2 regions of the Brevibacillus parabrevis genome follow, and region 2 is predicted to be linked to the other one. Evidence: predicted binding sites of a transcription regulator. Region 2 holds the regulator's gene; the other holds the start of a gene.
What was found. The regulator CtsR, encoded in region 2, represses protease genes until heat stress. The targets are predictions, from matches to a motif close to ATGGTCAATAAAGGTCAAACA.
Positions count from the first base shown of each region.

Region 1: the regulator CtsR is predicted to act here: its motif matches at 9,364-9,384, upstream of clpP (ATP-dependent Clp endopeptidase proteolytic subunit ClpP).

Region 1 covers NZ_CP064090.1:1,574,492-1,590,320, reverse strand. Annotated here, with positions in the region: gene IRJ17_RS07600 (Na+/H+ antiporter NhaC family protein) at 1-816, opposite strand, end outside; gene IRJ17_RS07595 (sugar-binding transcriptional regulator) at 837-1,862, opposite strand; gene IRJ17_RS07590 (glutaredoxin family protein) at 2,040-2,306, opposite strand; gene rpoN (RNA polymerase factor sigma-54) at 2,313-3,686, opposite strand; tRNA gene IRJ17_RS07580 (tRNA-Arg) at 3,911-3,985, shown strand; gene IRJ17_RS07575 (hypothetical protein) at 4,115-4,267, opposite strand; gene IRJ17_RS07570 (PAS domain-containing sensor histidine kinase) at 4,480-6,354, shown strand; gene IRJ17_RS07565 (DUF4023 domain-containing protein) at 6,391-6,528, shown strand; gene IRJ17_RS07560 (branched-chain amino acid ABC transporter substrate-binding protein) at 6,773-7,990, opposite strand; gene IRJ17_RS07555 (copper amine oxidase N-terminal domain-containing protein) at 8,385-8,849, opposite strand; gene IRJ17_RS07550 (hypothetical protein) at 9,071-9,292, shown strand; gene clpP (ATP-dependent Clp endopeptidase proteolytic subunit ClpP) at 9,424-10,026, shown strand; gene IRJ17_RS07540 (H-type small acid-soluble spore protein) at 10,086-10,265, opposite strand; gene IRJ17_RS07535 (hypothetical protein) at 10,279-10,473, opposite strand; gene IRJ17_RS07530 (HPr family phosphocarrier protein) at 10,597-10,854, opposite strand; gene whiA (DNA-binding protein WhiA) at 10,904-11,851, opposite strand; gene IRJ17_RS07520 (gluconeogenesis factor YvcK family protein) at 11,861-12,871, opposite strand; gene rapZ (RNase adapter RapZ) at 12,956-13,837, opposite strand; gene trxB (thioredoxin-disulfide reductase) at 14,073-15,032, opposite strand; gene IRJ17_RS07505 (tetratricopeptide repeat protein) at 15,091-15,829, opposite strand, start outside.
Region 2 covers NZ_CP064090.1:661,631-677,459, forward strand. Annotated here, with positions in the region: gene cysS (cysteine--tRNA ligase) at 1-794, opposite strand, end outside; gene cysE (serine O-acetyltransferase) at 775-1,440, opposite strand; T-box leader at 1,529-1,790, opposite strand; gene gltX (glutamate--tRNA ligase) at 1,816-3,282, opposite strand; gene ispF (2-C-methyl-D-erythritol 2,4-cyclodiphosphate synthase) at 3,365-3,838, opposite strand; gene ispD (2-C-methyl-D-erythritol 4-phosphate cytidylyltransferase) at 3,842-4,528, opposite strand; gene IRJ17_RS03215 (PIN/TRAM domain-containing protein) at 4,567-5,655, opposite strand; gene IRJ17_RS03220 (nucleoside triphosphate pyrophosphohydrolase family protein) at 5,943-6,338, shown strand; gene pssA (CDP-diacylglycerol--serine O-phosphatidyltransferase) at 6,432-7,160, opposite strand; gene disA (DNA integrity scanning diadenylate cyclase DisA) at 7,278-8,354, opposite strand; gene radA (DNA repair protein RadA) at 8,364-9,731, opposite strand; gene IRJ17_RS03240 (ATP-dependent Clp protease ATP-binding subunit) at 9,834-12,284, opposite strand; gene mcsB (protein-arginine kinase McsB) at 12,358-13,428, opposite strand; gene mcsA (protein-arginine kinase activator protein McsA) at 13,449-13,967, opposite strand; gene IRJ17_RS03255 (CtsR family transcriptional regulator) at 14,001-14,465, opposite strand; gene IRJ17_RS03260 (HAD-IA family hydrolase) at 14,728-15,402, opposite strand; gene IRJ17_RS03265 (MGDG synthase family glycosyltransferase) at 15,434-15,829, opposite strand, start outside.

The DNA.
Region 1 (15,829 bases), 910 kb from region 2:
CGTGCTGACATCAAGCTGCCCGTGAACGAGCACCATCACGGCACTGACGACAATGCCGAGCAAAAGAGCCGTTACGGCCTTGATCCGCAGGGCAAAAGACCCGATGAGGACAAGCAGCGGCAGCATGAGCAGCCAGTTAATCGAAAAGTGGCTCGTCAAAAGCTCCTGATACATTTGAATCATTTCGCCTGAACCTGCCTGTGACCGGAACAGGTCGAGAGCGAGAAACAAAACGGCGCATATGCCTGTGGCAAGCATGGCAGGACGTCTCGTTTTTCCATCTTGCGCTTCTGTCATCCCTACACTGGAGAGGACAAGCAGACGGCTGCTGGATATCGGTGAAAATCGTTCCCCCACCATCGCTCCCGAGATCAAGGCTCCGCCCGTAATCGCTGGCGATATCCCTGCTGCGTGGGCAATCCCCATCAAGGAAAGTCCGATGGTGCTAAGCGTGCCGACAGACGTTCCAAGCAGGTAACTGACTGCTCCTGTCAGCAAAAAGGAGAGAACGAACAAATAGTCGACGTTGACGATGGACAACCCGTAATAAATGATCGCGGGTATCGTTCCTCCCATCATCAAAAGCGGAATCAGCACGCCCACCAAAAACAGGATCATGAGAACCGGCTTCGTCTTCTTGACACCTTCCCAGCCAAAGCCGAATTGCTGCCTGATGGAAAAGCCCAGCTTTCTTACACTTACCAGTGTGACCAGGATCGCAAAAACAATCCCCCATGCGATCGGCAAACCGAGCGACAAACTGAGCACGATTCCCGCAATCATCGCCAGGATCGGCGTAACTTGCGCCATAGACATACGATCAACTTCCTTCCCCGTTACAATCGTGTGGACAAGAGTGCTCTTGCCGCTCCCTCATCTGTAATGAGTACATTCTGACACGATTGTTTGGCAAAGGAAAGAATCGCTTTTGCCTTGCTTTCGCCCCCTGCTATGGAAAGCACGGTTTCAGCCTTGTGCACTTCTTCCAACTGAAGTCCGATAGTCGGCATCCGGTGGACCGTTTCGCCTGCTTCATTAAAGTAGTAGCCAAACGCTTCGGATACCGCTCCCGCTTCTGCCAGATCAGCCAGCTCTTCTTCGGAGTAATTGCGCCGACGAGCCATGGCGATCGCGTCGCCAATCCCGTGCAGCACGATCCGCGTATTTTGCAAAAGCGCGAGAACGTCTTGCACCTGAGGCTCTTTGAGCAATGTTTGCAGCGCTTCCGGGTGCAACCGATCCGGCACGTGCAGCAGCCGATAAGTAGCCCCTGTCTTGGCAGCCATTGCGGCAGCGAGCGTGTTGGCTTGCAGCTCCACTCTCTCGCCCAGCCCGCCGCGAGCAGGTACGAACTGTACATGCTTGAACGAAGCGGAAGGCGTCAGGTGATTGGCTACGCTGGCAATCGAAGTGCCGCCAGTCACAGCGACAATATCGCCCTCTTGGATCGCTTGCTTCAAAACTCTCGCGCCTACGCGTCCAAGCTCGGCTTTGACCCAGGGAGACTGGTCTGCATCGCCCTGCACCACGATCACTTCCGGGATGCCGAGCTTCTTTTGCAGCCCTTCTGCCAAGTCCCGGAGGCCAAACAGCTCGCCGACAAGCGGCTCCATGTCGTCCAACACTTGCTGTCCTTCGCCGCTCAACTGCATTCCCGCAGCGGTAACCGTCAGAAGCCCTGTCTCTTTCAACAGCTCTACCTCGGAACGCAAAATGCGCTCGGTAGTGTTCATCGCCTGAGCAAGCCCTCTGCGCCCAATCGGCTGCAAGTGATAGATCGACCGGAGCAACATGTACCTTTCACGCAAGACCCTGGTCAGGTCAGGCAGCAACTTCTGTTGCAGTTCCAGTAAACGTCGCATGTGCTTACATCCTTGGCTGTAAAATTGATCGGGACGTTTTTTGTCCCTGTATATACATTTTTTGTCCCGATTCGTACAAAAAAAAGATCACTTGCTACAACTTGAATGTAGCATATCGCAGGCAAACATGCAAGCTCCCCCTGACCTAAATATTGGCACAGAGGGAGCTTTTTTCAGTCAATTCTGGCGCCTGGCAAATTCCGCTCGCAGCTCTTCCATGGTCACGACATGAGTGATCGAGCGAAATACGACCTCTCCATCAATCGCGACTACCGGAATCACCAGCATCATCTCTTCGTGCAACTGTTCATCGCTTTCAATATCCACGACGCTTAGCTGTAAAGGAAACTCCTCTGCCAAAGCGCGGATGATCAGTTCCACATCTTCGCACAGATGGCATTTTTTTCGTCCGTACAAGACAATTTCAAGCTGCCTGTTGTTCATTGGCTTTTAAAACCTCTTTCGTTTGGCCGAGGATGGAATCAGCATTTCCTCCCGATACTTGGCGACCGTGCGGCGAGAAATCTCGATTCCTTCTGCAAGCAGCATTTCCCCCAGCTTCTGGTCGGAGAGTGGCGCCTTGCGATCTTCCTGCTCAATCAGCGCCTTGATCCTGCGTTTTACGCTCTCGGAGGACGTTGCAGACCCGCTGGAAGTGGTGAGTGCCGAAGTGAAAAAGTATTTCAGCTCGAAAATTCCCCGCGGCGTTTGCACGTATTTGTTGCTGGTTGCCCGGCTGATCGTCGATTCATGCAAGCTGACGCGCTCGGCGATTTCCTTTTGCGTCATCGGCTTCAAATAATGGATGCCCCGGTCAAAAAAGTCGCGTTGCATGTCCACGATCGCCTGCGTTACGCGCATAAGAGTCAGACGGCGCTGTTCCAGACTTTTCGCCAGCCACATGGCGGCGTTGAGCTTGTCGTGGATAAACTGCTTCGCTTCTTCCTGGCTTTTTTGCTGACTGAGCATTTTTTCATAAAAGCTGTTGATTTTCAAGCGCGGAGCCGCCACATCGTTGACTAGCACCACGTACTCGCTGCCGACTTTTTCCACGGTCACGTCCGGGATGACGTATCTTGTCTCGGATTGAGAGAACTGAGCACCCGGTCTGGGATTCAGCGTCCGAACGAGATCCGCCATCGTCTGCACTTCCTGCGGCGTGCAACCCACTTTGTCGGCAATGCGCTGGTAACGGTTGTCTGCGAGGTCTTGCAGGTGGTTGCGGACGACCATGACGATCTTCTCGTCATCGAGCGCCAGGTGCTCCAGCTGCAACAGCAAACATTCCTCCAGACTGCGCGCCGCTACTCCTACCGGGTCAAAGTGCTGCAAGACCGACAGTACATCCTCAATCTCCAGCATCTCTACTCCGAGATTGCGGCTCGCTTCCTCCAGCGTTATTTCCAGGTAACCTTTTTCGTCCAGGTTTCCGATCAAAAACAGTGCGATTTGCCTTTGCAAAGGGGAGAAGCCCTTCACGTAGCCAAGCTGCCGCTCCAGATGCTCATACAAGTTTTCGCTGCCTTGCTGAACATAATCCAACGGGTTGTAAGTGCTTTCATTTTTTGCCGGAGAGTACTCACCCGTCGCGCGGTTGCCAACGATTTCCTTCCAGTCAATCTCTGGCGCCGGCTTTTCGGCTTTCGCCGAGGCCACTTCTCCCGCTACTTCCAGGTCGAATACAGGATTTTCGTTGGCCTGATCCTGCAAATAGGAAATCAGGTCAACAGCTGAGTATTGCAATATGGTAATGGCTTGACGCAATTCCGGCGTCATCACTAATTTCAGCGTCTGTTCTTGATACAACCCCAGTCCCATGTTCATGAAGTTCGCCCCCTTCCCACTGCTTCTTGCGAGATGTCTCTTTAATTTTCATTATATTCGTTCTCTCTTGCAATTTTCCTGCCAATTTTTGAAGATGATCTGCAAAAATTAATGCTCCGCTTCTGTTCACACTCATGAAAAAAAATCACACAAAATCTCGTTTTTCGTTTGCATTTTCCTGTGGTAATCCCTTATAATTGATTAGTGTCACCCATTCACATCATACGCCTGTAGCTCAGTGGATAGAGCAATGGTCTCCGGAACCATGTGCGGGGGTTCGATTCCCTTCAGGCGTACCATATGAAAAAAGACTGGACTCGTTCCAGTCTTTTTTGTTTTCCTTGGTCTGACCTTGTCTTTTTACCTGAAAGTCTGCGACAGCACATCCCCATCGCAGGCTCACAGGCAAACCATTCATTCGTTCTGCGCTACTGATCCAGCTCTTTCTGCGCCAGTTCTTTCCCCGGAAGCGGATCTACCTGCTCCGGTTTGCGGGCATAAGCTTTGTTTGTAATCAATATCGTGAGTCCGATGATGAGGACAAAGACAATCACCAACGCAACAATAAACCCCGTACTCATGCAAGACACCTCCGCCTGTTTTCCTTCTTTCATTATAGCCTATTTTTTCGTCCAGTTTGAACCGTCCTCCGTTTGCCAATTTTTCGTTTTCCATATTGTCCCTTTCTATTCTGAATTTGGTGATAGGAAAATAACCCCAATAGCTCGAATACTATGACTATCTTGACACGAATCTGCAAATCCAAATAATTGAATGCCAAGGCAGGATAGCTATGACAGATAAGCTCACGCCCACATACAAGTGGAAAAAAAGGCGCTCCCACCCCGACGCGGCGAGACTCTTCTTCCCGGATCAGATTTTGAAAGCATTTTTTCACTTTACGACAGACGCCATCTCGATCAGTGACATGAACAACCAGATCGTTTTGGTCAATCAGGCATTTGAACAGTATTACGGCTGGTCGCTTGCGGAAATCAACGCCTCCCCGTACTGCTTTATCCCGGACGAGCTTGTCAGCGAGACGAGACAGTTGTTTGATGCCGTCCGAAACATGGGCGTGCATTTGACCAACTACGAAACGATCCGCAGGCGAAAAGACGGCACGCAGGTGGAGGTTACGTTGTCCGCCGCCCCCATACGCGACGCAAACGGAAGCATCATCGCCGCTTCGTGCCTCACGCGAGACATTTCCGAGCGCAAACGGGTCGAAAAAGCGTTGCTTCAAACAGAAACCAAGTATCGACTGTTGATAGACCATACTCAAGATATCGTCACGATTTTCGACGAGTCGCTGAAGCGTGTCTACGTTTCCCCCTCTGTCGAGCAGCAATTGGGCTATTTGCCTTCCGAACTCGTCTCCCCCGGCAGCCTGGAGATTACACATCCAGACGATTTCCCCCTGCTTTTGACCAAGAAGCAAGAAATTTTCGAAAAGAATCAGCCGGTTTTCCTGGAATTTCGCTCCCGGCACAAAAATGGAACATGGATTTCTTTTGAGACACGCGGGATTCCCGTTGCTTCCGAGGATGGCACGGTGAAAAACGTCATGTTTGTCTCCCGCAATGTCATGGAGCGCAAAGTATCTGAAGCCGCCTTGTCCAAAATCAGAAAAGAAAGCCAACTTATCGCGGAGCATACGGACGATTTGATTTTGATTACCGACAAGCACGGAGACATCGTCCAGCTCTCTCCCTCATACGAGCGAGTCACGGGAACGATGAGGCATGCCGGCAAGCTGTCCTTCAAAAACATTCACCCGGATGATCTGGAGCGCGTCGACCTGCAATTTCAAGATTTAATGGAAACGCTGGAGCCGCGAACGTGTGAATTTCGCTATCGCACGGTGAGCGGCCACTGGCTCGTGCTGGAGGCAAAAGGAACCCCGATCCTGGCCGACAACGGCGAATGCGACGGCTTCATTATCGTTTCCCGCGATATTACCGAGCGGAGAAACAACGAGATGCTGCTGCGCAATGCCGAGAAACTCTCTGTCATCGGCGAGCTGGCAGCGGGCATCGCTCACGAAATCCGCAATCCGCTCACTTCGCTGCGCGGCTTTATTCAGCTGTTGAAGCCGACGCTGGTTGATCATCAAATGTACGCAGACATCATGCTTTCCGAGCTGGATCGAATCAATTTCATCGTCAGTGAGTTGCTCGTGCTCGCGAAGCCGCACAACGTCAAGATCAAATCTCTCCCGCTGGTCTTCTTGCTGAAAAATGTGCTGACCTTGCTGGCGTCAGAAGCAAACTTGAAGAACATCCGCTTCCACACCGCTTTTGGCTGCGATCCCCTCATCTCCGGGGAAGAAAACCAGCTCAAGCAAGTGTTTATCAACGTCATCAAAAATGCAATCGAGGCCATGAGCGGGCATGGAGATGTCACCCTGACCACTTCGGCAAAAGCCGCTGGCCAAGTGGTCATCACGATTACCGACAATGGCTGCGGCATACCGGAAGAGCTGCTTCCCAAGCTGGGCGAGCCTTTTTTCACGACCAAAGACAATGGAACCGGATTAGGGCTGATGATCAGCCGCAAAATCATCAAAGACCACGACGGCCATCTGGAAGTGAGCAGCAAGCCAGGTGAAGGAACTACGGTAAAAATCACGTTGCCGATTGTCGCCGCTGAAAAAGGGCTATCCTAAAGAAAGGCGTCAAGCCAAACCGCATGGAGGTGCCCGATGGATTTTACCAAGATGAGTACGAGTGAGTTCGTCGCCAAAATTCATGAATCACAAGCCAAAAACCTCAGAAGCCGCAAGCATCAAGGCTACGGCCATCCAGAAAAACGCCTGCCGAGCAAGCAAGGAATCTGGTAAACACAAAAACCCACCCAGGAGCTTATCGCTCGCTTGGGTGGGCTTTTGCTTATTGCGGGTCTTGCTTATTCAGGTTGCGATCTCGCTCGGACTTTTGCTTTTGCGTGCCCTGCGTCTTGCTGCTGTGTCCCTGATTGCCGCCGTTTTTCGTATTGCGATTGTTTGACATGCGAATCCCTCCTCATGTTAGCTGGTCTTCGTGCCAAACGTAGTATGTCCGAAACGGCCTGATCATACTGAGCGATTATTTCGCTTCCCCGATGTATACTTTTTGACCGTTCTCGTATTTGTACACATATACGGACGCGAACTCGTTGTCGCCTTTTTCGTTGAACGTTACGTTAACGAATTTGCCTTTGTAGTCTTTTGTTTTGTGCACAGCTTCCAGCACTTGCTCACGGGTTGGCTTTTTGCCGCCGTTCGCTTTGATCGCCTCTTCCAAACCGCTGAGCATTACACCCATGGAGTCATAGCCAAAGGATGTGAAGATACCCACTTTGTTGCCAGTCGATTTTTCAAAGTCTTCGATCCATTTCTTGCCTTCAGGTGTAGCCCCTACATCGCCGACAGTAGAAGTGAACACTACGTTGTTCGCGTTATCGGCACCAGCGATTTTCACCAGGTCAGCAGAGTCGTAGCCGTCTCCACCCATGAAGATGCCTTTGTAGCCTTTTTCGCGCGCTTGCTTCACGATAATGCCCGCATCGGAGTAGTAACCGCCGAAGTAGATCATTTCCGGATTTTTGGATACGATCTGGTTGATGACGGCACTGTAATCTTTCTCTCCAGCTGTTACCCCTTCAAAGCCGACAATTTCCACGCCGTCTTTTTCAAATTGCTTTTTCACTTCTTCAGCAAGCCCTTGACCGTAAGCAGCCTTGTCGTGCATGACGAACGCTGTTTTTACGCCCAGTTGGTTTTTCGCATAGATCGCTGCCTTGGAGCCTTGCTGGTCGTCACGCGCACAGATGCGGTGTACGATCTTTTTGCCTTGCTCCGTCAGGTCAGAGCCTGTCGCAGATGGCGATACCATGACGAGCTTCTCTTGATCGTATTGAGCAGCAGCAGTGATGGAGGCACCCGTTGTTGCGTGGCCTACAACCCCTACTACATCAGGATTGGAAATCAACATTTGTGCGACCGCTACCCCTTGTTTCGGGTCAGCCTGGTCGTCTTGTGCGGAAAGCTGTACTTCAAAGCCGAGTGCTTTGAACGCCTCTTGTTTTTCTTTCAGGGCATATTCAGCACCTGCTTTGGCCGTGCTTCCGTAATCGGAATATTGACCGGACATCGGACCGACTACAGCGATGACCAGTTTTTCCCCAGCCCCTCCGCCTCCGGTGCTTCCGCCGCCGTTTGCATTCGATTGTGGTGCGCTGGACTGGCCGCCCCCGCAGCCTGCAAGCAATGTCCCCAGTGCTACGGTAGCAGCCAGGATCGACAGTGATTTTTGTTTCTTCATAGCGAAACATCCCCCTCTTTATTTACGTGCAAACTATGAATCACTCTTTTATTGTAGGATATTTTAGAAAATTTGCAATAGAAATGATAATATTTTGGTTGTTTTATTGTGGAAGTTTATATTCCTGCATGATATATTTTCTGAAAATTAAATAAAATAGCCACACCCGTGAAAGGTGCGGCTTCTTTTTTGGTAAATATTTGTTACTCTTTGTATTTTTGGGAATACGCTTTGCACATAACGTATATAGCCACTACCACAAAGCCAACCAGCAACGCTACACTGGCAAACGTGGTTCCTTGCATTTTTGTAAGTCCCCTCTCGATTGCGCCTGCTTTTTCTCTATTATACGAGAAGCCACAGGGCAATCACAACGGAGGAATCATCCAAAGCGTTACTTGTTGATCTCGGTAGTCAGTTTGTATGTCCATGTTTTTGCATCGTAGGACACTTTTGCACCAAGCTCTTCCGCGATGAACACCAGCGGTACCAATACGCCACCAGTCACGGGACGCGGCGGGTTTGCTACACGGGTTTCTTTTCCGTTTTTGTATGCAAACGTGTTGTTTTCATACATGCGCAGGCCGTACTTGTTGTCTTTGGAAACCAGCAGCGATTTGGTTGTGGAATCCCAAGCAGCTGCACCGCCCAGTGCGACTGCCAAAGTGCTTGCATTGACATAAGCTACCCCGTTCTCAGTCACGATGTCCTGAGGAAATGGCAGCTCTTTGCCGTTAAGTTGAACCGTGATTTTGATTTGTTGTTTGGCAGGTGCCGTTTGAGCAAAAGCCGCTGTTGCAGCTACGCTTCCGGTCAGCAAAGCAGCTGTCAGCATCAATGTGGAAAACTTGCGAAGCATAATAAACACCCCTTGATTGTTATGAAATGAATTCCAATTTTGTGTTTTTCGACACAAATCTTCATATTCCTCCTTTTTTGTTCCATACTTTTCCTATGTAAAGGATTAGCCAATTATGCCAAAACTATGGGAATCAACGCATGCTATCCCGCGAACAAATGTTTTTGTGCACAACCTGTGGATAAAACTGTGGATAATTATAAAGATGGGAGGGTGCCTTCATGGCAGGCGAGCGATTTTTTCTGATATACCAGGAAGCCAGTGACGAAGAATGCCTGTTGACGATCCAGCCGTACAAAAATCAGCAGGAGCTGGCAGAAGCCATCAATCACTTATCGGCCTTGCAAATAGACGAGTATACGATCATCAAAGGGAAAAAAATGAAGGCGACGCTCAAGCTTGCCGTTGATCTGGCGGAAGCGGAGGACACAGAGGAAGAATGAAATCATTCGTTCCGCCATAGGTTTAGAGAGAGACAATTTGGCAACCATGGTAGGGAGGGCGTGCACTTATGTGTTTGACCTTCATTGACCTTTTGTGTATGATAATCTTACAAAGAGAGGAGGAAGACTAGATGCACATGAATTTGATTCCAACCGTCATTGAACAGACAAACCGCGGTGAACGTGCTTACGATATTTATTCGCGCCTGCTCAAAGACCGCATCATCTTTCTGGGAACTCCCATCAACGACACGGTAGCCAACATTGTGGTGGCCCAGCTGTTGTTCCTTCAGGCGGAAGATCCGGAGAAAGACATTCATCTGTACATAAATAGCCCGGGCGGTTCCATCACTGCCGGCATGGCGATTTACGATACGATGCACTTCATCAAACCTGACGTTTCCACCATTTGTATCGGAATGGCTGCTTCCATGGGAGCTTTCCTGTTGGCTGCCGGAACAAAAGGCAAGCGCTATGCCCTGCCGAACAGTGAAGTCATGATTCACCAGCCTCTGGGCGGTGCACAAGGTCAAGCAAGCGATATCGAAATCGCGGCAAAACGCATTTTGAAAATGCGCGACCACTTGAACACCATCCTGGCTGAACGGACAGGACAGCCACTGGAGCGCATCCAAAAAGATACGGATCGCGACAACTTCCTCTCCGCTGCGGAAGCAGTAGAGTACGGACTGATCGACAAAGTGATTACTTCAGAGCCATCTGCGAAAAAGTAACGACTTTCGTCACAAAAACACTCGTGCCAACGACTGGCCGAGTGTTTTTTGCATCTACTTCACAATTCCTCCAACTGGCTGACATACACAGTCAAGCTGTTGCCCGGATTTCTTTCCTGATGAATACGCGCTGTGGACGTCTTCTCATCGACAGAGTCGATCCATACCGATTCACCCTGGTATTCTACCTTTATTTTCTCAGGAGAATAAAGGATTGCCTGCGCTCTTGTCAGATCCATGGCTTCGTCCCTCTTATCGCTCGTTTTCTAAGGCTTGCTGCGCGGAGCTTGCCCCTGTCATCGTATCCACGCTGGTTTCTTCGATCAGACCGTTCTGATCAGAAACGATTCCGCCGCCAAGCCCTTCATTGATCATCCGGTCGATGTCCATGTCATAAGAATCCCGGCCTTCGTTGCAGCTATCCTGACACGTGTCACGATTGCTCATGAGTCATTCCTCCTTTTTGCGCTCTACATTGTTTAGCAATACCCTCCGTTCACGAAATTGATGCATGGGCATCTGTACAAAAAAAGACACTCCCCTTTCGGGACAGTGTCTTCATCCATCTTTCTACTCTTCCTTGCTTACCAACGTCGTGAGGCTCGATACTGCCTGGGAGGCATCCGGCCCTTCCGCCAAAATGGTAATCTCCGTTCCGGAGCTGATCGCGAGGCTCATGATACCCATGATGCTTTTCGCGTTAACTTTTTTGTTGCCTTTTTCTACGAATACTTCCGATACAAAGCGGTTGGCCTCCTGCACGAAAAAGGCAGCCGGACGAGCCTGCAAACCGGTCTTCAACTGAACCACAACCTGCTGTTGAACCATGAATGGACCTCCTTACTTGTAGACTATTATCCTTTAGTATAGCATGCAATTACATCGAAAGATTTTGTTTTTCTCGTATTTTGTCAGCGATTTCATTAATTTTTCGCAAGCGGTGATTAATTCCCGATTTGCTGACAACTCCACTCGGGACCATTTCCCCCAACTCTTTCAAATTGATATCGGGGTGAGCCACGCGAAGCTCCGCCACTTCCCGCAGACGTCTGGGCAAATTCTCCAGCCCCATTTCCTGATCGATGAGCTGAATGTTTTCCATTTGTCTTGTGGCAGCGTTTACCGTTTTGTTGATGTTGGCAATCTCGCAATTATGCAGCCGGTTTACAGAGTTTCGCATGTCCTTGACGATCCGGACATCTTCGAAGTACAAGAGAGCCTGATGCGCACCGATAAGACTTAAAAACTCGGTAATTCTCTCGCCCTCTTTTATATAGAGGACGTACCCTTTTTTCCGCTCGATGCACTTGGCATTTAGTTTATACCGATTGGCGATCTTGGTCAATGCTTCGCAGAAATCCTGGTAGGAAGTGAATATTTCCAGATGGTAGCTGGACGCTTCCGGGTGATTGACCGATCCGCCCGCCAGAAAAGCTCCACGCAGGTAGGCGGCCCGGCAACACGACTTTTTCACGATTTCAGGAGCGATCCCCGGTACGAACGAGAGACTGCTGTCCATGATCGCCAGGTTTTGCAAGATTTCATTGGCCTGGTTGGGTATACGCACGATGTAGACGTTATTCTTTTTCAGACGCATTTTTTTGCGGACGAGCAGCTCACAGTGCGTCTGAAACAGCTTTTTGATCAAGGTGTAAATCCTTCTGGCAATCGCCGCGTTTTCCGTCGTCACATCCAGCACCAGGCGTCCTGCCCCGAACTGCAAGCTCCCATTCATGCGGATCAAGGCAGACAATTCGGCCTTGTTGCAGCAATCGGCGCCCTCCATCATGGTCAGTTCTTTCTTGGTATGTGCGGCGAATGACATCGAACTTCACTACTCCTTCTCTATCTTCAGCACCTTTCGTCTGCGCTTGACGAGTGAAACGACTTGCTTGCTTACTGCATGCGCATCATGACGCAGGTAACCGTCCTCGAATGTGACCAGCGGCTTTGCAACAATATGCAAGCCGAGCTGACGCAGCTTTTTCAGATCGCACGGGACGGGAGCAGCTCCTTTTTCCGCGTATTTCTCCAATACGTGGTTCGGCAGCTCTGCTGAGTTGACAATGATCGTATCTAAAAATGATTCGTTAACATGTTCGTACATAACCTGCACATGCTTGGAGGCGGAAAAACCGTCCGTCTCTCCTGGCTGTGTCATTACATTGCAAATGTAAATCTTTGGGGCCGTAGAGCGTCTGAGCGCAGCAAACAAGCCTCGCACCAGCAAATTGGGCAGTATGCTCGTATACAAGCTGCCCGGGCCAATCAAAATGGCATCCGCCTCGGCGATGGCCAAAAGAGCTTCGCTCAGCGGCACAGCATCCACAGGATCAAGGAAAACCCGTTTGATTTCCTTGCCCGTCAGCGGTATTTGGGATTCGCCCACCACGATGGAGCCATCCGTCATCTCCGCTTTCAGACGAATGGATTGCGTAGATGCAGGCAGTACATCTCCTCGCACTGCCAAAACCCCGCTTAACGTTTTCACTGCGGTCACAAAATCTCCCGTGATTTCGTTCATCGCCGCAAGTAGTAGATTTCCCAAATTATGCCCTGCTAATCCCGTGCCTGAGGAAAAACGGTACTGCATGACTTTTTCCATCAACGGCTCCGTATCGGCCAAAGCAGTCAACACATTGCGAATGTCTCCCGGTGGCAGCATATCCATTTCCTCGCGCAGACGTCCCGAGCTTCCCCCATCGTCTGCTACGGTTACGATCGCTGTGATATGCACCGGCTCATGCTTCAGACCGCGCAAAAGGACGGACAGACCCGTTCCTCCGCCAATGACGACAATTCGTAATGGCCTTGACTGTAGCCTCCCCATTCCCTTAGTAGGCATATGTCACCTCATTATTTCTGATACAAATAAACAGGTGGCTATCTCATGTGCATCGTCTTGCTTTTTCTTCCTGCCATCCTATGCTCACTTGTTCTTTTCCATGTCTCGATGACTGACACGGATGGTAAAATCTTTTCCGAACGTCTCCCCCAAATGCTCGGCGATGGCGACTGAACGGTGTTTTCCTCCCGTGCATCCGATGCCGATCACCAACTGGCTTTTCCCTTCCCGCTGGTAATGCGGCAACGTATACGCCAAAAAGTCCGTCAGCTTCTCGATGAACTCTTTTGTTTCCTTGTGTTTCATCACGTAATCAGCCACTTCTGGATCACATCCGGTCTTGGGCCGCAATTCGTCCACGTAGTGAGGGTTTGGCAAAAACCGGACATCAAACATCAAGTCCGCGTCAATCGGCGTACCGTATTTAAAGCCAAACGACAATACATTGATCGTAAGGGGTGATCCTTGTTGTGCGTATTGGTTGATGATTTTTTCACGAAGCTGTGCCGGCTTCATTTGACTCGTATCGATAATCTGATGCGCCCAGCCCTTCATTTCCTGCAACAAGCGGCGCTCAGCATGTATTCCTTCCAGAGGGGAACCGTTCGGTGAAAGCGGATGTCTGCGACGGGTTTCCTTGTAACGGGAAACCAGCGTTTGATCGTTCGCATCGAGATAGAGGATGTGGTACGACAATCCCTCCATCTGCTCCAGACTCTCGATCGTTACGGACAGACTTTCGAAAAACTCCCGTCCCCGCAAATCGATAACCAAAGCGACACGCTCAATACTCCCGCCAGACTGTTTGACCAACTCGGCAAATTTGGGAATCAGTACAGGGGGCAGGTTGTCGACGCAAAAATAACCCAAATCCTCCAAGCTTTGTACAGCAACTGTTTTTCCCGCACCTGACATTCCGGTAATGATCAGGAGATTAATGGCCTTGTCGTTTCCCAATTCCGTCACGCAACTCGCCTCCTACGATTCTGACAATAGCATACCATAATCACTGCCCTATTCGCACCTTTTTGGGCGCTTCCCCACTTTTCCCATCTGTTTTTCCAAAGCGTACAAGCTGTTTTTGGACAAAAAAAGATGCGCGACTGCATTCTCAGCCACGCAACAATGTTTATATAGATAAGGGGGTCAATTCATTGTCTTTATCTTACCCTTGAATTATTTCACCCATGTTACAAGCACGTTAAGAGATTGTGACATTTTGTTCCTTTATCTTTTCGTTCAGCTCTTCCACGTAATGTTGCGCGGATTGAGCAGCGATCGAACCGTCTCCGGTCGCGGTTACGACTTGACGCAGCATTTTTTCACGAACGTCGCCGGCTGCGAACACGCCTTTTACTTTCGTGTACATTTTTTCATCAGTCAAAATGTAGCCAGCGTCATTGGTGATGCCCAGCGAACGGACGCTTTCTGTCAGTGGGTCCATACCTACGTAGATGAACACGCCATCTGTCGCAAACTCGCTTTGCTCACCTGTTTTGGTGTTTTCCAAAAGAACGGATTGAACTTTTCCTTCACCGCGAATTTCTTTGACGGCGGAATCCCAGATCACTTCGATCTTTTCGTTTTCAAAAGCGCGTTTTTGCAAGATTTTTTGGGCGCGGAACTGATCACGACGGTGTACGATCGTTACTTTGGAAGCAAAGCGGGTCAAGAATACGGCTTCCTCAACCGCAGAGTCTCCGCCGCCTACTACAACCAGCTCTTTGTTGCGGAAGAAAGCTCCGTCACATACCGCGCAATACGAAACGCCGCGGCCGGACAGTTCTTTTTCTCCCGGCACTCCGAGCAGACGGTGCTCTGCTCCGGTAGCAACGATCACAGATTTCGCCAAGTATTCCTTGTCGCCTGCGATGACGCGTTTGTACGGCTCTTCATCGCGGATTTCCTTGATCTCGCCATAAGCGTATTCAGCGCCGAATGACTGCGCATGTTCAAACATTTTGGTAGACAGGTCAGGTCCGAGAATGGAGCTGAATCCTGGATAGTTCTCGATTTCCTCGGTGTTGGCCATCTGACCGCCCGGGATGCCTCTCTCCAGCATCAAAGTGCTCATATTGGCGCGGGAAGTGTATACAGCAGCCGTCATACCAGCAGGGCCGGCTCCGGCGATGATCACATCATAAACTTTTTGATCGCTCATATATGTTGCCTCCTCGTCTGACACGCTTCTTTATTTATAGTTATTATAAAGTAATAATCTATTTAAAATCAAGCGTCGACAATACTTTGACACACTTCGAGACGGTTGCAGCCGAAACTCCGTACTTTTGAGCCAGGTGCGCTTGCGACTTCTTGCTGTTTACCACAGTTCCGTATACATATTCTAATGCAGCGATCCATGCAACTGCTTTCCGCACTTGTACTTGGCTGAGCATATATTCATGATGCACGTTCCACACCTGAAGGCACCACTCTCCTGCCTCCTGCTGGCCCTCTGCGATCAAGTAGCGGTGAATGCCCTCTTCCACACTCATCTCACCTTGTACGATCCCCGTGTGGCTGGCGTGCTTTGCCGAGTCCGGCGCATCCTCAGGCATCGCCGCCCCCATGTCAGCCAAAGCGAGCAACGCCAGCTTTTGCAGTTGAGGGTTGTCCGTCTGGTAGTAAAACTGGCGAACGGCATGTTCAGCCTCGTCATCGCCGATCAACGACAAAGTTTGCAAAACGGCGAATTTGACTTCGTCCCGCCCATGCTGCAAAGCCCACAAAAGCGAAGCACGAATCATCGGATCGTTTTTGAAATCCTCTACTCCCGTAAAAGGCGCTTTTTCCCACGAAACATCGCGTTGCGGAGGATTGTATTGATAAGGGATCGGCTTTATAGTTTCCCCTTCTTGCTCGCTTTTTACCATGTGAATGTACTGGTCAGCAATTCCGGATTCCGGGTCCATCTGCTTTGCTTTTTGCCACCAGCGCAGTGCCTGCTCTTTTCGTCCG
Region 2 (15,829 bases):
TCGTTGTCGATGTTGAGCATCCCGTTGTGCAGCCAGTAGCGGGCAAACACTTTTCCGGTAAAGCATTCGGATTGGGCAATCTCATTTTCATGGTGCGGGAACACAAGATCGGTTCCACCCGCGTGGATGTCAATTTCCTCGCCCAAGAACTTCAGCGCCATAGCCGAGCATTCGATGTGCCAGCCTGGTCTGCCGTCTCCCCACGGGCTGCTCCACGTAACTTCTCCTGGCTTGGCAGCTTTCCAGAGCACGAAGTCGAGCGGATGTTCCTTTTTCTCGTTGATCTCGACGCGAGCGCCTGCCTGCAAATCGTCCAGCGGCTGGTGAGAAAGTTTTCCGTATTCCTGAAAACGCCCGGTGCGGAAGTACACGTCTCCCTCACTCTCGTACGCATAGCCTTTTTCGATCAGCCCTTCGACAAACGAAATGATTTCCGGGATCGTTTGCATCACGCGCGGCTGAATGTCAGGCGGCAGAACATTCAATGTGCCGAGGTCTTGGTTGTATCCATCTGTGTAACGGTCAGCCACTTCCTTGACGGTCGTTCCTTCCTCGTTCGCCACCCGAATCAGCTTGTCGTCCACATCCGTGATATTTTGTACAAAAGTCACTTCATAACCGCGATACTTCAAATAACGGCGAAGCGTGTCGAAAACAATAGCCGGACGAGCATTTCCGATGTGAATGTAATTGTACACGGTCGGGCCGCACACGTACATTTTCACCTTGCCCGGCTCCAAAGGAACGAACGGTTCCTTTCGGCGTGTCATTGTGTTAGTCAGCTGAATGCCCATGGTTCTTTTTATCCTCCCTCAAAAGATCCAATTCTTTGCGCAAGTGATCAATTTCCTTTTGCATGAGACGAATCGTGTCTGCAACCGGGTCAGGCATGTTGACGTGGTCCAGATCGTGTTTGACGCGTTTGCCATCCTGAATGACGATGCGCGCCTTGATTCCTACTACGGTCGAATTGGGCGGCACTTCCTGCAAAACGACTGCGCCAGCCCCTATCTTTGAATTATCGCCAATTTTGAAAGACCCCAAAACTTTTGCACCCGTCGCGATAATCACATCGTTGCCGATTGTGGGATGGCGCTTGCCTTTTTCCTTGCCGGTTCCTCCGAGCGTGACACCTTGGTAGATCGTAACATTGTCGCCGATTTCGCATGTTTCCCCGATGACCACGCCCATACCGTGATCGATAAACAGTCCGCGGCCAATGCGTGCGCCTGGGTGAATTTCGATCCCTGTGAAAAAGCGAGCGACCTGCGAAACAATCCGCGCGAGTGTACACCACTCGGCCTTCCAGAGCTTGTGAGCAATCCGGTGCCCCCAAATGGCGTGCAAACCTGAATAGGTCATGACAACTTCCAATGCACTGCGTGCTGCCGGGTCTCTTTCAAATACAGCCTGAATGTCATCTTTCATCTGTGCGAACATAGTTGGGTGGCACCTCCTGCCTGGATTTTCTGCTAGATCTAAGGTCGGAAAAATAAAAAACGCCCCTACCCCTTCATCAACACGAAGGGACAGAGACGGGTTATACCGCGGTTCCACTCTGCTTAGATCGCTGTGGCCTCTGGCTAAAAACGGCCAGACAAACGATCTCGCTCTACATCCCGATAACGGCGGGAACCGATGTCACCTACTGGTGTCGTCCGAAGAGTCCGACATGTTCAGCTCACTGCTCACAGGCGCATTTCCGAACAGGGCACGCTGGATGGTTCTCACCCCACCATCCTCTCTGTAAACGTGTAACCTGACGTACTTCTCCTGATCGTCGCATTCGTTTTATATCATGTGCCTTGTTACAGGCTATTTTCCGTTTTCAATCACACGCTGCGCGCGCGCCAATACTTTGTCACGTCCGAGCAGGAACAAAGTCTCAGCCAAATCGCGGCCATGCGCCTGGCCTGTTGTACCAACGCGTACAGGCATGAACAGCGCCTTTCCTTTGTGGCCTGTTTCCTTTTGCACTTCCTTCAACGCCGCTTTGATGACATCCACATTATATGCATCTTGGGCTGACAGGTGTTTCACAAAAGAAGCGAGGACTTCCGGAAGCTGCGGTTCTTTCAGCACCATTGTCGCTTCTTCATCGTACACCACTTCGTCCAGGAAGAAAAGGGCAGCCAGCGGAACGATTTGTGCACAGTAAGACATTTGCTCCTGGTACAGGGCGACAATGCTGCGTACCCATTCCCGTTTGGCGTCAGACAGCGTCTCTTCGATGAAGCCCGCTTTTTGCAGGTGCGGCACGCACATATCTGTAATCAGATCGAGCGGTTGACGCTTCAGGTAGTAGTTGTTCATCCAGTTCATTTTGGTTGCGTCGAATACAGCCGGCGACTTGCTCACGCGCTCCATGGAGAACAGCTTGACCAAATCATCGATGAGGAAAATTTCCTCTTCGCCGCCTGGCGACCAGCCCAACAGGACGAGGAAGTTCACAATCGCCTCCGGCAAGAAGCCGAGATCGCGATATTGCTCGATGAACTGCAAAATGCTCTCATCACGCTTGGACATCTTCTTGCCGTCCTGATTGAGAATCAGCGCCAAGTGAGCAAAGTCAGGAGCTTCCCAACCGAAAGCTTCGTAGATCATCAGTTGTCGAGGCGTGTTGGACAAATGCTCTTCGCCGCGAATGACGTGGCTGATTTTCATCAGGTAGTCGTCGATTACGACAGCGAAGTTATAGGTAGGGATTCCGTCAGGACGACAGATGACGAAGTCTCCCATTTCGTTCGAGTTGAATGTCACCTGTCCGCGGATCAGGTCGTTTACTACGTATTCGCGGTTGTCCGGCACAAGGAAATGAATGGACGGCACGCGGCCTTCCGCTTCATACTGCGCGCGCTGTTCTTCCGTCACGTGGCGATGCTTCTCCAAAATCCGCGGAGTCTCCCCGCGCGCCAGTTGCTCTTCGCGCTCTGCATCCAGCTCTTCCTTCGTCGCGTAACAGTAGTAAGCCTTGCCTTCCGCAAGCAGTTGATCGATATATTGGCGGTAAATATCCAATCTCTCGGTTTGGCGGTACGGGCCATAAGGGCCGCCCACATCCGTGCCTTCTTCCCATTCGACTCCGAGCCACTTCAAGTTTTTCATTTGCTCTTCATCGGCATTTTCTTTATTGCGCGTTTGGTCTGTATCCTCGATCCGGACAATAAACGAACCGCCGTGATGTTTGGCAAACAGATAGTTAAAAAGCGCTGTGCGCGCACCGCCGATGTGCAAATGCCCCGTAGGACTCGGCGCATAACGCGTGCGGATTTCTTTCGCCATTGATAGCACCATCCTTGTGAATGTAAAAGGCTATGATCTTTCATGAATACGTTTCTAAGGCTTTATGTTACACCTTGCCCCTTTACTTGACAAGCAAGCATACAGCCTGGGCCGCGATTCCTTCTCCTCTGCCTGTAAAACCGAGCTTTTCCGATGTTGTCGCCTTCACGTTAACCTGGGAAGCATCTTCTGCCTCCAGTACACGAGCGATGACTTCGCACATTTGCGGTATGTAAGGTGCCATTTTGGGAGCTTGCGCGATGATAGTCGCATCGACGTTGCCCAGGCGATAGCCGCGCTCTTTTGCCAGCTTCCACACATGCTCAAGCAACACGACACTGTCCGCTCCTTTGAACGCAGGATCTGTATCAGGGAAATGGCGGCCGATATCGCCTTCGCCAATCGCACCGAGAATCGCGTCACTGATCGCGTGAAGCAGCACATCGGCGTCAGAATGGCCGAGCAGCCCCTTTTCGTACGGAATGGTGATGCCGCCGATAATGCACGGACGGCCTTCTACCAGTTGATGCACGTCAAATCCTTGTCCAATACGCATGAATTACTCTCCCCTTCGCTTTCGCATAATCTCTTCACCCAGCCACAAGTCATCCGGCGTAGTGATCTTGATATTCTCATAGCTTCCCTGCATGACTGAAACCGGATGGCCGAGCCATTCGACCAGCATGGCATCATCCGTACCGAGCTTGCCCGCCTTTTTCGCCGCCTCATGCGCTTCTTGCAGCAAAGACATACGAAAAGCTTGTGGGGTTTGAACCGCCCACAAGCTTTCCCGTGCCGGGGTATCTTCCACAAAGCCTGATGCCCCCACCACTTTTATCGTATCTTTGACAGGTACAGCCATGATCGTAGCCTGATCGCGCTGCACCTGTCTGATCATGTCACTGATCTGCTGCTTGGTAACGAATGGCCGTGCCGCATCGTGAACAAGCACGTAGGTACAGGAGGTTGCCAAGGCAGCCAAACCGTTTCTGACGCTGTCCTGCCGCTCATTGCCGCCCAAGGCGACCGTTACTGGCAAGTTTTCGGCCTTGAGCAAGGCCAGCACGTCAGCGTAGTCCGGCTCGCTCACTACCAGTACGATCTGGTCGATGTCCTGATGCGAGGCGAAAAGGCGAACTGTGTGAGCCAAAATCGGTTCTCCGGCAAGCGGCAACCATAGTTTGTTCCGTTGGCCGCCCATTCTTTTCCCCGAACCGGCAGCAACGATCACGACACCCGTACTCACTTTTTCATTCTCTCCCGTCGTCTGCTTCTCGTCTCTTCTTACAGTGCTCTTTCCAAGAGCTTCGGCTTCGCGAAAATCATTCGTCCCGCAGATGTTTGCAGTACACTGGTGACCAGTACATCCACGTCGTTGCCAATGTATTCGCGTCCGCCTTCCACGACGATCATCGTGCCGTCATCGAGATACGCGACGCCCTGACCGTGCTCTTTTCCATCCTTGATGACCTGCACGTTCATTTCTTCCCCTGGCAAGACGACAGGCTTCACGGCATTCGCCAAATCGTTGATGTTCAATACAGCCACGCCTTGCAATTCACATACTTTGTTCAGGTTGAAATCGTTGGTGACGACTTTCCCGTTCATGACCTTCGCCAGCTTGATCAGCTTGCTGTCCACTTCGGATACTTCTTCAAAGTCGCCTTCCCAGATTTGAACCTTGACCTTCATTTCCTTCTGAATCTTGTTGAGAATATCCAAGCCTCGACGGCCGCGATTTCGTTTCAGTACATCAGAAGAATCGGCAATGTGTTGCAGTTCCTCCAGGACAAAGCCCGGAATGACCAGTACGCCCTCCAAAAAGCCCGTACGGCAAATATCTGCAATGCGTCCGTCAATAATGACGCTCGTGTCCAAAATTTTGTGCTCGACATTTGTTGCTGTTGCAGCCTGTTCCTTTTTCTTATCCTTGCGTCCAATCGAGAAAACCGACATAATCTCGTCCCGCTTGCGAAATCCTACCTGAAAGCCCAGATAGCCAAGCAACCCGGAAACAACCAGCGGCAACAGATCACCTATTACCGGAAACGGAATTTTACTGATGGGCAGGAATAATAAAAAGGCAACAATAAGACCACTAATCAACCCCATCGCTCCGAACATCACGTCAACAATCGGCATTTTGACGAGAGTCTCTTCTCCCCAGCGAACTACTTTCAAGACGTAGTCCAAAAGCCAATTAGCTAAAAAGAAGAACAGAATGGCACCAAGTACCGCCCCAATATATTGCGCTCCACCAACTACTCCAAAATTCAAAAGCGGGTTAAGCAGCGAAAACAGTTCGGCACCGTATTGGTAGCCCAAGCCACCGCCAACCAAGACAAAAAAGATTTTTCCTATGCGGCGTACCATGCCTTCACCTCCTTTTATTAATATAGACAGAAGCCTTTGAGTAAAACCCTGTAACTTTCCAAATAGCGAAATTGCTTCATTGTCGCTTTCCCTCACTATAGCAAAAATGATTTTACCATGTCAAATAGCCAAAAATTTTAACATAGTTGTCATTTTCCCGTCAACCTCAAACACCTGTTTCCTTCTCGGGCAAATTGACAGCGACCAGACTCCCTTCTTATAATGGCAGTAACACAATGAGCGAAAATTGTGACGATACGATCAGCCTAAAGCAGAGGTGAATTGATATGGACAAACGAAATGTAGACGACTTTCAAACGCAAGTATCAGAGCTTTTGATCCGACATCGAAGCGTACTGGACGTCATGTCCAAAGTTCAGGAGACGGCATCTCGCATCAATCGCTCCCTGACCAAAGCCATCACCGAATGCGGTTGTGTTGAAGTGGTAGCCAAAAAGCAAAGTTACGATTCCAGCAAAAACCTGGAGGAGAACAAGTCCCACCTGGACACTCACTTTAACGGCCCACTATGCGAGCATTGTCGCGATGTAGTCACAGCAGAGCTTGGCAAAAATCTTTTTTACCTGACCGCCTTGTGCAACATCACAGACATCAAACTGGAAGACGTCCTGCAAAAAGAGGCAAACCGGCTGAATACCCTGGGCGTGTTCAATCTTTCTTAACCCCACACTCGTATTACGAATGAACCCTACGAAAAGTTGCATACAAAAACGAAAAACCCGCACATCGAAGTGCGGGTTTTTTCATTGCCTGGCTTATTCAAATGGCACAGATTCTTCTTCTTTGTTTTTCCGCTTGCGTAATTTTTTGACGAGAAAGTCAACGTTTTTTTTTATTCCGTACAGGGCGTAAAAGGCAAGCGGCAAGAAGACGATCTTCGGAAACTGTTGCGGATACTTGATCGCAACAACGACGACGATGGCGATAATAATGGGCGTAATCCAGTAAGCGGATTTTGGAATCCCGACCTTTTTGAAGTTGGGATACTTGACCTTCGATACCATGAGGAAGGCGAGGAGCAGCATGCTCACTGCAAGCAGTACCGGGTTGAAAACCTGGTGATAAAGCGCAAGAGTCGCCAGCACACCGCCGGCAGCTGTGATTGGCAATCCGATGAAATATCCCGGAACCCCGGCCTGGACGTTGAATCTCGCCAGACGGAGCGCCCCACAGATCGGGAAGATGGCCGTAATGAGAATCCCCAGCAGATCGAAGTGCTGAAGGACAACAACATACATGATGAAAGCCGGAGCTATCCCAAACGTAATGACGTCAGAAAGCGAATCGAGTTCCTTTCCAAACTCACTTTGCGCATTCAACATACGAGCGACGCGTCCATCCAACCCGTCGGCCAGCATGCCGATGATCACCGTGATCGCCGCATAATCGACGTAATGATCTCCTCGAAACGCAAGAATAATTGCCAAGACTCCCAGAAACAAGTTGCTTACGGTTAGCATGTTCGGCAACGATTTCACGAACATAGACTACCTCCTGATTTCTTTTGCAGAGGAGACAGTGTATCCTGTCAAGCTGACTTTCGCTTTCAAGTCCCCTGGGCAAATGTTGAATAACAAATAATGCCTTTATCCTATTCTACTTTAAATGTGCCTGTCAATGAACACTTGTTCCTGAATCCGTTTCAGACCCTCTTTGATCGCCCTGGCCCGCACCTCTCCAATCCCCTCTACTTCGTCTAATTCCTGAATCGTTGCCATCATAATTCTGGGCAAATAATGGAAATGTGCGACGAGGTTTGTGATGATAGAAATTGGCAATCTGGGGATTTTGTACAAAATTCTGTAGCCCCTGGGCGACACCGACTCCTCCAGCATGCTGGCGCTTGCCGAAAATCCGAGAACGCGCAGGAAAGACCCCAACTCCAGCACTTCCTCCGAGCTTAGCTTTTTCATTTCGCCCAGTACAAGCTCAGGAGCGTAAGACGAATCTTTGGCGTAATCGCGAATAAGCATGTGCGCTTCTTCGCCAATATTCGACACAAGCTCCTCCAATTGCATGCTGACAAGTCTGCCTTCGACACCAAGTTCACATATGTACTTGGAAACTTCCGTCTTGATCCGAAGCACCATCTCGATCCGCTGCAGCACAGAAGCAACTTCATGCAGGGTGACCAGTTCCTCAAATTCCAGAGCGCCCAGGTTGGTCATCGTCTGATCCAGCACGGCCTTGTATTTTTCCAGGGTGGACACAGCCTGATTGGCCTTGGCTAAAATGACGCTGATTTCATTCAGCACATAGCGGAAATTCCCTTGATACAACGTGATAACATTGCGTCGTTGCGATATGGCGATGACCAGGTAGTTGGTGTGGATGGCCGTTCGTTGCGCCGTCCGATGTCGCGTCCCTGTCTCGCTGGTATGGATGGATGCCGGCGGGAACAGTTGCGTATTGGCGTACAAAATTCGCTTGGCGTCTTCACTTACTATAATCGCCCCATCCATCTTCGCCAATTCATACAAATGGGCAGGAGAAAAATCGCAATTGATGGAAAAACCGCCATCGACGATTTGCTTCATTTCCGGTCCGTAACCGACGACGATCAGGCCGCCGGTTTTTGCGCGCAAAACATTTTCCAGCCCTTCACGAAGCTGCGTTCCGGGTGCGACCAAACGAAGCACATCGCCGAACAGCGGAGTTCTTTTGGTGTTCTCCTGCATATCCCGCCCTTACCTCCTTATCACCTCGTTCAAAGCATCTGCGATATTGCTGACCCCGATCACCTGAATATCGTCAGGAGCATCCAGGCCGCGAATATTTTTCTCCGGGATGATTACGCGTTTGAAGCCGAGCTTATGCGCTTCCCGCACGCGCTGTTCGATGCGCGATACGCCACGCACCTCTCCCGTCAGACCGATCTCCCCGATCACCACGTCATGCGGATTCGTGGCGTGGTCACGGAAGCTGCTGGCAATGCTGACCGCGATCGCCAAGTCGACAGCCGGCTCATCCAAGCGGACGCCCCCTGCGACATTGACATACGCGTCCTGATTTTGCAGCATCATCCCCATGCGCTTTTCCAAAACAGCCATGATCATCGCCACACGCTGATGGTCGACGCCTGTAGCCATTCTGCGCGGCGTAACGAAGCTGGTTGGGGCTACGAGTGCCTGAAGCTCGACCAGGACGGGACGAGTGCCCTCCATGCTCGCTACGACGGTGGAGCCTGCCACGCCAAAAGGACGTTCGGCCAGAAAAATTTCCGAAGGGTTTGCCACCTCTTCCAGACCGCGATCTTTCATCTCGAAAATGCCGATCTCGTTTGTCGAACCGAATCGATTTTTGACAGCACGCAGGATTCGGAACGTATTGTGGCGCTCGCCTTCAAAATAAAGGACCGCGTCCACCATATGCTCAAGCATGCGCGGACCTGCAATCGAACCTTCTTTGGTCACGTGGCCGACAATAAAGGTCCCGATCCCTTTGCCTTTGGCGATGCGCATCAGTTGAGCGGTAGCCTCACGCACCTGTGCGACACTTCCGGCTGCGGATTGAACCGTGGGATGGAAGACTGTCTGGATCGAGTCAATGATCAATACGTGAGGGTCTACTTGATTAATATGCTGCTCGATCAAATCCAAATCATTTTCTGCCAACACAAACATCGGGGGTGTTTGCATATGCAGGCGATCAGCGCGAAGCTTGATTTGTTTTGCCGACTCCTCGCCTGATACGTACAGCACTTTGGCCCCTTTATGAGCCAAGGCAAAAGAGGTCTGCAACAGCAATGTAGATTTCCCGATACCCGGATCGCCGCCGACCAGTATAAGGGAGCCTGGTACCAGCCCGCCGCCGAGAACACGGTTCAACTCTCCGATCGTCGTGTCCATGCGCGGTTCTTCTGCACTGGCGACCTGCGTCAAAGGAATAGCCGCCTGACGCGTACCGCCGCTGATTCCTTCATGACGAGGGGCTGCTTTCACTGTCACTTCCTCGACCAACGTGTTCCAGCTGCCGCAGCCAGGGCATTTTCCCATCCACTTAGGCGATTCATAGCCACATTCTTGACACGCGTATTTCGTTTTATACTTTGACATAATCGCACCCTCACTTGGAATTTCTTTTCTACTTTTATCATAGTTACGCATTGAAAAAAAGAATACCTCCCAGAACAGGAGGCATTCTCTGCTATTTTGTGCTTACGATTTAGTTTTTTCCAGTCGCTTGACAACCAGCTTGCCATCTTCGGCTTCGATGTTGACCGTATCGCCTTTGCTGATGTTGCCTTTGAGCAGTTCTTCCGACAAATTGTCTTCGATATGGCGCTGGATGGCACGACGCAACGGACGCGCACCGTATGCCGGGTCGAAGCCCTCTTTTGCCAGCAGCTTTTTGGCTTCCTCGGTCAGTTGGAAGTCGATGCTCTGCTCTTTCAAACGCTTGCGCAGCTCGTCGGTCATCAAGGACACGATTTGCTCGATGTGCTCCTGCTCCAGGGAGTGGAACACGATCACTTCATCAATACGGTTCAGAAATTCAGGGCGGAAGCTCTTTTTCAGCTCATCCATGACTTTGTCTTTCATATCCTGATATTTCTTCTCGGTGTCGTTGGTAGTGAAACCGAGTGTCGTATTTTTCTTGATCATGCTTGCACCTACGTTGGAGGTCATGATCACGACGGTGTTGCGGAAGTCTACTGTGCGTCCTTTGGAATCAGTCAATCGGCCGTCATCCAGCACCTGGAGCAAAATGTTGAATACATCCGGGTGCGCTTTTTCGATCTCATCCAGCAGGATGACCGAGTAAGGCTTGCGGCGCACTTTTTCCGTCAGCTGACCGCCTTCGTCAAAGCCTACATACCCTGGAGGAGCCCCTACGAGACGTGCTGTAGAGTGTTTCTCCATGTACTCGGACATGTCGACGCGGATCATGGCGTCTTCATCTCCAAACAGTGTCTCAGCTACAGCGCGAGCGAGTTCGGTTTTCCCTACACCTGTAGGGCCAAGGAAAATAAACGAACCGATTGGACGTTTCGGGTCCTTCAAACCAGCGCGGGCACGGCGGATCGCTCGGGAAATCGATTTGACCGCTTCGTCCTGGCCGATAACACGGTCGTGCAAAATATCTTCCATTTTCAACAGGCGCTCTGTTTCTTCTTCCTTCAGCTTCAACACCGGAATACCAGTCCAGCTGGCTACCACAGTGGCGATGTCCTCAGGAGTTACTTCCATGTTCAACTGGCCTTGACGCTCTTTCCAGTCTTTTTTCGTTTTGTCGAGTTCCTCGCGCAGCTTCTGCTCCTGATCACGGAGTGCAGCTGCCTCTTCAAACTCCTGCGATTGCACGGCAGCGTCTTTTTCCTTGCGCACTTCTTCCAGACGCCCTTCCAGCTCCTTGAGGTTAGGCGGGACGGTGAACGATTGCAAGCGCACTTTGGAAGCCGCCTCATCGACGAGGTCGATTGCTTTGTCAGGGAGGAAACGATCGGTAATATAACGGTCAGACAGCTTAACTGCCTGCTCGATAGCTTCGTCGGTAATTTTCACACGGTGGTGGGCTTCGTAACGGTCGCGCAAGCCGTGCAAGATGCGAATCGCGTCCTCGGCAGTCGGCTCATCCACCTGAATCGGTTGGAAGCGACGCTCCAGCGCGGCGTCTTTTTCGATGTACTTGCGGTATTCGTCCAGGGTGGTTGCCCCTACGCACTGAAGTTCACCGCGAGCCAGTGCCGGCTTGAGAATATTGGAAGCGTCGATTGCGCCTTCCGCTCCGCCAGCCCCGATCAGCGTGTGCAGCTCATCGATAAACAGGATGATGTTTCCTGCCTGGCGAATTTCGTCCATGATTTTTTTCAGGCGGTCTTCAAACTCACCGCGATATTTGGTTCCCGCCACTACTGTTCCCATATCCAGCGTCATGACGCGCTTGTCGCGGAGAGTTTCGGGAATCTCGTTGTTCACGATTTTTTGAGCCAGACCTTCTGCAATCGCCGTTTTCCCCACACCAGGCTCCCCGATCAAGACAGGGTTGTTCTTGGTGCGTCTGCTAAGTACCTGAATCACACGCTCGATTTCTTTTTGGCGGCCAATGACAGGATCAAGCCCGCCATCGCGTGCAATCGCAGTCAAGTCCCGTGCCAGACCGTCCAGAGTAGGCGTATTCGCTGCCGGATTGCCGCCGGAAGGCTGATGCGACGCCATCATTTCGGAGCTTCCCAGCAATTGCAGCACCTGCTGGCGCGCCTTGTTCAGACTGACTCCCAAGTTGTTCATGATTCTCGCAGCGATGCCTTCGCCTTCGCGGATCAGACCGAGCAAAATGTGCTCTGTTCCTACGTAAGTATGGCCGAGCTTGCGCGCTTCATCCATGGACAGTTCAATTACTTTTTTCGCACGAGGTGTATAGTTTGGGGTGTAATTACTACCGGACTGCTCTGTTCCCCGTCCGATCAACGACTCCACTTCGCTCTGGATTTTATCGAGACCAAGCCCGAGCGATTGCAATGCCTTGGCAGCAATACCCTCGCCTTCCCGAATCAGTCCCAGCAGTACATGCTCAGTCCCAATATCCTTGTGGCCGAGACGCACCGCCTCTTCCAGGGCAAGCGCCAGTACCTTTTGTGCTCGTTCTGTAAAACGTCCAAACATCATATCGTACACCTCCGTGTAACCATGTTTTTTCTCTATAGGTTAACTGCTGTGATGCCTTATGTCTGAGAAACAATCAAGCTGAGCCCGTCGTACTGAGCCTCTCCCGAATCAGCCGAGCCCTTCTCTCGTCCCGCTGGTCTGGCGTCAACTTTTGCCCTGCATGCTGCTGCAAGAAGCCAGGCTGGGTTGTTACCAACAGCTCGTTCATCACCAGTGGCGATACTCCCGAGATAATGCCCAGGTCAATGCCCAGGCGCACATCGGAGAGGCGTTGAGCTGCTTCCTTGGACTCCACAGTGCGTGCATACATCAAGATGCCGTAGGAACGGAAGATGCGGTCTTCCAAAGATATGCGTGTATGCTCCAGCAAATAAGTACGGGCAACGCGTTCTTGCTCGATAATTTGTCTGGCTACGCCATACAGGTTGGAGAGAATATCGCTTTCCGACATCCCGAGCGTGACTTGGTTGGACAGCTGAAACAGGTTTCCTAGTGCTTCGCTGCCTTCCCCGTAAATTCCTCTAACGACGAGGCCAACCTGATTGATGGCCTGCAAAATTCTGCTGATTTGCTGCGTCATCACCAGTGCTGGCAGATGCAGCATGACGGAAGCCCGGATGCCTGTGCCGACGTTGGTCGGACAGCTTGTAAGGTAGCCTCTCGTCTCATCGAACGCGAAGTTTAAATTTTTCTCGAAAACATCATCTATTTTTGTTCCTATTTCCCATGCTTCGTTCAGGCGAAACCCCGGCAGCAGCACCTGGATTCGAATATGATCCTCTTCGTTTACCATGATGCTGACCGACTCGTCAGGACTCAACAGCACAGCACCTTTTCGCGATTCCTCCGCCAAATGAGGGCTAATCAGATGCTTCTCCACCAGCACCCGCTTTTCCAACGGGTTGATCTGGTCCATGTTGAGGACTTGAAGCTGCTGGAGCTTGCGCATGGCCTCCGATTCGCTCACTTCCGTCACCTTTCTGACGACTTCTTCCCCTTGCGAGTCTGTCGCCAGTAACGGAAAAGGGTGCTGGCGCAGGTTTCGGGCGATGCGCAGCCGTGTGCTGATGACGATATCGGAATCAGGACCTTCTCCTTTCATCCAATTGCTCCACGGGTTTTGCATAAACTGCTGTTGTGACATGACCAGCTTACCTCCCCTTGTTACGATTGAGCGATTTTTTGTTCCAGCGCACGTATCCGGTCACGCATCTCTGCCGCTTTTTCAAACTCTTCACTGGCGACATGGTTTTGCAACGCACGCTTTAGTTGTTCCAGCTCTTTGCGGATTTTCAACTGTCCGCCTGTGCGCTCCGGAACCTTGCCGCTATGCTGCGTATTGCCATGGATACGGCGGAACAACGGATCGAGTCGATCGCCCAGGAAGGTGTAGCAATCGCTGCAACCGAAGCGGCCGCTTTTGCTGAACTGGGCATACGTGAGTCCGCAAGTTTCGCAACGGAGCGGCTTACTGGTGGCAGGCTCGCGTCCGTTTTTTTGCATGGGGTCAAATTTTAACAGTCCTGAAAGGAGATTGTTGATGCTGAAATTGTGAAATCCGGTAAAGACGTCCCCTTTTTCGGAAGCGCATTGCTCACAAATATGGTATTCGGTTTTCTCGCCGTTGACGATTTTCGTCAAGTGCAGTGTCGCCGGTCGTTTTCCGCATTCCTCACAGTTCATTACATCCTACCCCCTAACACATACATGCTTCGTTTACTTCAACAAGATAGCCGCAATCATCTGCTTTAAAATATTTGCCCGCAAACGATCTCGCAATTCAGCATCCAGAGTCAAAACATTTCGTGAGGTTGCGATTTTCATCAAGGTCGCTTCCCTGACATTGACCAGTCCTTCTTCGAACAGCCTTTCCACAATCGCGTTCCCCACACTCTGCGAAATGCTTTCTCCAATCAGTTCCTCGGTCAGCAATTCCTGCAATCGCGCCTTGCTCACAATCTGTACCTTGCGAATGCGGATGTAACCCCCGCCTCCACGCTTGCTTTCTACAATGTACCCTTTTTGTACAGTAAATCGCGTGTTGATGACGTAATTGATTTGCGACGGTACACATTGAAATAAGTCGGCAAGCTCACTACGCTGGATCTCGACCGAGCCATTAGGACTTTGTGTCAAAATGCCTTTCAAGTGCTGTTCAATGATGTCCGAGATGTTACGCAAGTCATCGCCTCCTATTCCATATGTGTCATCTACTGACTTTGACTATCTTTGACTTTAATTATAATGGGTTTATGGCGCCCTTGCAAGTGATCCATACACTTTCTAGTGTGGGCAAAATCCGGTCGCTTGAAACCATGCAAAACAGTCAGGTGGCGAGCCTTTTGTCGGGCATAAGCGACAAGCGTTGCGCTCTTTTTACGAAAATGTCGGGTTGCTAAGTATGAAAAAAACCACTCCCCTAAAGGAATGGTTATGTCAGGCTCTATGATTTGGTGTCGATCGCTGGCAAATGATCCAGCAATTGCGGGAAATCTGTAATGATCATATCGGCGCCATCCAGCTCTCCCGGTTTGGCAAAGCCAAAGTCGCAACCGATTGTAAACAAGCCGTTTGCTGTCCCGGCCTCGATATCCGAGTGACGATCCCCCACCATGTACGCGTGCGCGATGTCATAGTCAGAGAGGAGCTTTGCCACCAGATCATTTTTCGAGCGCGTACGGAACCTTCCTGCGGAGTACAAATCCGTCAACAGCGGCTTTAGCCCATACTCCTGGCATATGGCCTCGATGTACTCCTCTTGTCCGTTGCTCGCGACAAACAGAGGAATCCCCTGGGCGTGAAGCTGTTCCAGAGTTGACCTCACTCCTGGGTATAAATCGGTCACTTTTTCCTTCAGCAAGGCAATTTCATTTTCCAGCAAAAAAGTATCTGCGGCGTGGACTGCTTCTTCACTTGCGCCTGGCAACAGCTTTTGCCAAACTTGCTCGATGGTCATTCCCAGTACATTGACCAGGTCTTCCTCGCTCGGCGTCTCGCCTTGCCACAAGCCTGTTTCTCTCAATCGTTCAAACGTCCGCACAAAGGCGGGCGTCGACAACTTTTCCGTTTGCAGCAATGTGCCATCCATGTCGAAGAAAATAGCAAACGGTATACTCATAGGTAACCTCCTGTCAGGGCTTCCGAGAACATTAGTCTGTTTCAGCCTGCACCATGCTCATGTCGTCCAAAATAAATTCGGCGATGCGCTGAGCGGCATCCGGCTTTGATATTTTTTGTCCCATGCGTCGCATATAGTCAACTTTTGATGGACTGTGCAACAATTCATCGATAAAGTAAATGAGCTGCTCCGACAAATTGGCATGTACAGCACAGCCGTTGTTCAACAGGAAGTGGCTGTTCCGTTCTTCCTGTCCAGGCAACGGGTTGTAAATAATCATCGGCACCCGTTTGCTCATGACCTCGGCTGAGGTCAGTCCGCCAGATTTGGTCACGATTAAATCGGCAACCTCCAGATACTCGTGAAAATTGTTGATAAATTTAAGCGGGACTACCTCGTGACGATAGCTTCTGTTCGTCACTTTTTT